DNA from 2 places in the Edaphobacter flagellatus genome. Region 1 is predicted to be linked to the other one. Evidence: predicted binding sites of a transcription regulator. Region 1 holds the regulator's gene; the other holds the start of a gene.
The links. Region 1 encodes LexA, which represses DNA repair genes until DNA is damaged. Its sites were predicted from a motif close to CANTTCGCTTTTTATTCGC; they were not measured.
Positions count from the first base shown of each region.

Region 2: dinB (DNA polymerase IV) is a predicted target of LexA. The motif match lies at 1,236-1,254, and genes of this name have one in related genera.

Region 1 covers NZ_CP073697.1:4,176,028-4,178,398, reverse strand. The annotation lists gene KFE13_RS17445 (hypothetical protein) at 1-95, opposite strand, end outside; gene KFE13_RS17440 (response regulator transcription factor) at 97-849, opposite strand; gene lexA (transcriptional repressor LexA) at 1,085-1,687, shown strand; gene KFE13_RS17430 (efflux RND transporter periplasmic adaptor subunit) at 1,894-2,371, shown strand, end outside.
Region 2 covers NZ_CP073697.1:3,835,677-3,838,047, reverse strand. The annotation lists gene KFE13_RS16030 (6-pyruvoyl-tetrahydropterin synthase-related protein) at 1-207, shown strand, start outside; gene KFE13_RS16025 (polyprenyl synthetase family protein) at 225-1,163, shown strand; gene dinB (DNA polymerase IV) at 1,268-2,371, shown strand, end outside.

The DNA.
Region 1 (2,371 bases):
CTGCACTGCAGCACCGTCAATGGCTGGCAAAGACTATGCAGCATCTCATCGATTCGCTCGGTCAGCCCCTCTTCCATCACATGCGACGCGGCCATACTATGCACCAGCCATCGCAGCGCTGGCTGCATAATTGCCGATACGAGCAACGGGCTTTTTCGCAGCCGTTACTCTTACGCGATAGCCTTCGCCGCGCACCGTCTCAATCACCGAGTGTCCATCCGCATCCTCGGCAACCGACACCGCACCCAGCTTTCTGCGCAGGTAGTTCACATACACGTCCACCACGTTCGTGCCCGCATCCGGGGACATCTGCCACACCTCTCGCAGCAGCTCCGCACGGCTGACACAACGCCCCGGACGCCGCATCAGGTACTCCAGCAGGCTGAACTCCTTGACCGTCAGCTCCACATGCTGGCCACCGTGCAGCACACGCCGCTCCATGCGATTCAGTTCCACCCCCGCCTGACGCAGCACTGGATCGGCAAAGCGTTCCTTCCTGCGCAGCAGCGCCCGGCAACGCGCCGTCAGCTCATGAAAGCTGAAAGGCTTCAGCAGACAATCGTCCGCACCCAGGTTCAGGCACCGGACTCTCTCCTCCACCATGCTCCGCCCCGTCAGCACCAGCACAGCCGTACCGTCGAGTTCACCGCGCAGCTCCTCCAGCACCTCCACACCGTCTTTTTTAGGAAGACTTAGATCCAACACCATCAGGTCCGGCCTGTCCTGCCGTGCCCGCTCCAGTGCGGCCTCTCCGTCTTCAACCCGTGTCACCTCGTGTCCCTCAAGCTTCAGTCCTTTCTCAAGAAACACACCCAAAGCAGCATCATCTTCAACAATCAAAACCTGCATCGCATCTCCTCGGTTCAGCAGAACACCGCCAGGCTCGCAGATCTCTTTGGACCGGTACGACCAACCCCGCGGCGTCCTCTTACCTTGTGCGATTGCTCCTTTGCAATCAAGAGTCCTGTGAATCTTTTTGCGACACATGTTTTCAAAACGGGAATGACGCACCCTGCTTGAGCCCTCCTTTTCGTGGAATCAACTTAGCTATTGCAATTCGCTTTTTATTCGCTACAATTCCCGCATGGCTATCACACGGCGGCAAAAAGAGGTCATCGACTTTCTCTCCAGCTTCACGCAAAAGAACGGCTACTCGCCTTCGTACGAAGAGATCGCCAGCGGCCTCGGCCTCAGCTCGCTCGCCACCGTGCATAAACACATCACCAACCTGCAGAACAAAGGCCTGCTGCAACGTGCGCATAATCGCAGTCGCTCCATCGACGTCCTCCCCGCTCGCCCCAAACGTGGCGGAGAGCGCCTTCCCCTGCTCGGACGCATCGCCGCAGGCAAGCCCGTTGAGGCAATCGAAACCGCTGAAAGCATCTCGCTCGGCGACATCATCGGCAACCGCGAGGTCTTCGCCCTCGAAGTCCGTGGCGACTCCATGCGCGACGAGCACATCGTCTCCGGAGACTACGTCCTGGTCGAACGCACCCGCACCGCTCGCGAAGGCGAAATCATCGTCGCGCTCGTTGACGGCTCCGACGCCACCCTCAAGCGCTTCTACCGCGAGGGCAGCATGATCCGCCTCCAGCCCTCCAACACGGAGATGGCACCCATCTTCGCCCCTGCCGACAGCGTCAGCATTCAGGGCAAGGTCCTCGGCGTCCTGCGTAAATACGCCTGACACCTTCCGGTAATCCGCCATCAGAGGGTATTCAGATTAAAATTCCCTCAGCTATAAATAAAGACGGATAAGCGGTTTCACGTCCCTCTCCCTTTGCCTGCCGATCCGTCTAAAGATCGGTTCATCCCGAAACTTTCATGGAACCGGGTCGCACCCTCCTGCGTACCCTACCTCCGAAGCGGTATTTAAATATTTGGAGCTCGACCTTGGCCACACAGCGAAAGCAAAAGCGCAAACTCTGGATCTGGGGCGGCCTTATCGCCCTCGTCGTCGCCGTCGTTCTGGGGGTCGCCGTAGCGGCGCGCGGCAACAATGCCAAGATCGAACCCTCGCAGCTTGCCAAGGTGGAAAAAGGCGACATCGCCCGCTCCGTCGTGGCCACCGGCAAGGTCCAGCCCATCACCAAGGTCGAGGTTAAATCCAAGGCCTCCGGCATCGTCACCAAGCTTTATACCGACATCAATGCTCACGTGAAGCAGGGTCAGCTCCTCGCTCAGCTCGACCAGGTCGAAATTCTCGCGCAGGTCAACGCGCAGAAGGCCCAGCTCGCCGCTGCCGAGTCCAACGCTCGCGCCGCCCAGGCTGCTATCCAGTACGACAAGGTCAACGCCGAAGCGCCCGACCTGCCCATGTTCAAGAACACCTACGATCGCGCACTCTCCATGTCCAGGGACGGAGTCGTCT
Region 2 (2,371 bases), 340 kb from region 1:
CATCTCCATCGCAGCGACGGACTCATCGCCTTCCATCTCCCCGCCGGCGCATCCCACATCGACGTCGCATGGATGACGCTGCCCGATCAGTCCATCGGCTACACCGTCAGCGCGCTCGCCGCGATCCTGCTGCTGATACTCTCCCTTCGCAGCCGCAAGCACTTCATCACAACGCCGATCAGCCAGCCTGCTACCCCGCACCGCTGATTTATCATCAAATACAGATGAAAGTTTCAGTACAGGATCTGCTCCACTCCGGCGTCCAGCTCACCGACGCGGCCCTTGAACGTCTTCTGCCTTCGCCCGACACGCAGCCGCACTCCATCCATCGCGCCATGCGCCATTCCATGTTCGCGGGAGGCAAGCGTCTCCGTCCCATCCTTGCGATGGAAGCCGCACGCATGACCTCCGGCACAGACGAGATCCCCTCTGGAGCCGTCGAGCTCGGTGCCGCGATCGAGATGATCCACACCTACTCGCTCATCCACGACGATCTGCCTGCACTCGACAACGACGATCTCCGCCGCGGCAAGCCTACCTGCCACGTTGTCTTCGGCGAAGCCATCGCCATCCTCGCAGGCGACGCACTGCAGACCCTCGCCTTCCAGACCATCGCACAGCTTCCCACGCCTCCTCCGACCACTGTCTCCATCCTGCGCGAAGTCTCCCTCGCCATCGGCACCGGCGTCGGCACCCATAGTCCATTGCCTCCCGGCATGATCGGCGGCCAGGTCGTTGACATCGAATCCGAAGGCAAGCAGCCAACCGCCGAACTCGTCGAAGCTATACACCGCGCCAAGACCGGAGCCCTCATCACCACCAGCATCGTCTCCGGCGGCATCCTCGGCCTCGCCCATACCGACCACGAGTTCCACGCCGACACCATCGGCCGTCTCCGCATCTTCGGTGAAAAAGCAGGCCTCGCCTTCCAGATCGTCGACGACGTCCTCGACATGACGCAAAGCTCCGAAGAGCTCGGCAAGACCGCCGGCAAGGACACCGCCAGCATCAAGGCCACCTGGCCCGCCGTCTTCGGCATCGACCAATCCATCAAGGACGCCGAAGAGCTCATCGCCGACGCCTTCGCCGCCCTCGAGCCCTTCGGCCACGCCGCCGACCCGCTTAAGGCCCTCGCCAGCTACCTCGTCGAACGCAAGCACTAGCTCTTGAGGTGTCATTCCGAGCACAGCGAGGAATCCCCACATTTTTCCCGTAGCGCCACAACTCCAGCCATCCTCTTCGCCGCTTCTTCGCTTACAATCACCTCATGGCGCCCAGCCTGCTCGAGCCGCCACAGCCCGCGCTGCGCAAGATCGTCCACGTCGACATGGACGCCTTCTACGCCTCCGTCGAGCAGCGCGACGCCCCCGAACTCCGCGGCCGACCCGTCGTCGTCGCCTGGAAAGGCAAGCGCTCCGTCGTCTGCGCCGCCTCCTACGAGGCCCGTCAATTCGGCGTCCGCTCCGCCATGCCCGCCGTCACCGCAGAACGCCTCTGCCCGCACGCCATCTTCGTCCCGCCCGACTTCACCCGCTACAAAGCCGTCTCCCGCGCCGTCCGGGAAATCTTTCAGCGCCACACCGATCTCATTGAACCCCTCTCGCTCGACGAGGCCTACCTCGACGTCACCATCAACAAGACCGGCCTCCCCACCGCGACGAAAGTCGCCATCGCCATCCGCCAGCAAATCCGCGACGAGCTCCACCTCAGCGCCTCCGCCGGAGTCGCCCCCAACAAATTCCTCGCCAAGATCGCCTCCGACTGGCGCAAGCCCAACGGCCTCTTCGTCATTCAACCCGGCGACCTCGCCACCTTCCTCCCGCCGCTCCCCGTCGGCCGCATCCCCGGCGTAGGCAAAGTCACCGAGGCACGCATGAAACAACTCGGCATCCACACCGTCGGCGACCTCCAGACCTTCGACCTCGCCTCACTCGAGCTTCACTTCGGCCGCTACGGCTCACGCCTCTACTCGCTCGCCCGCGGCATCGACCACTCCCCCGTCACCCCCGACCGCCCCACCAAATCCATCTCCGCCGAAGACACCTTCGAGACCGACATCCCTCTCTCGCAAACCGACGACCTCATCCGCCGCCTCGCCGAAAAAGTCTGGAACGCCTCTCGCCGCGAAACCCGCATCGCCCGCACCGTCGTCCTCAAGCTCAAGACACGCGAGTTCAACATCCACACTCGCAGTCACACGCCACCCAGATCACCCGCCTCACTCGAAGAACTCACCCAAATCGCCCTCACCCTCCGCGATAGCGTAGACCTCGGCCCCGACCGTCTCTTCCGCCTCATCGGTGTAGGCCTCAGCAACTTCCGCAATATAGAACCACCATCCGTCTCACTTGAAGCACGAGATCGCATCGAA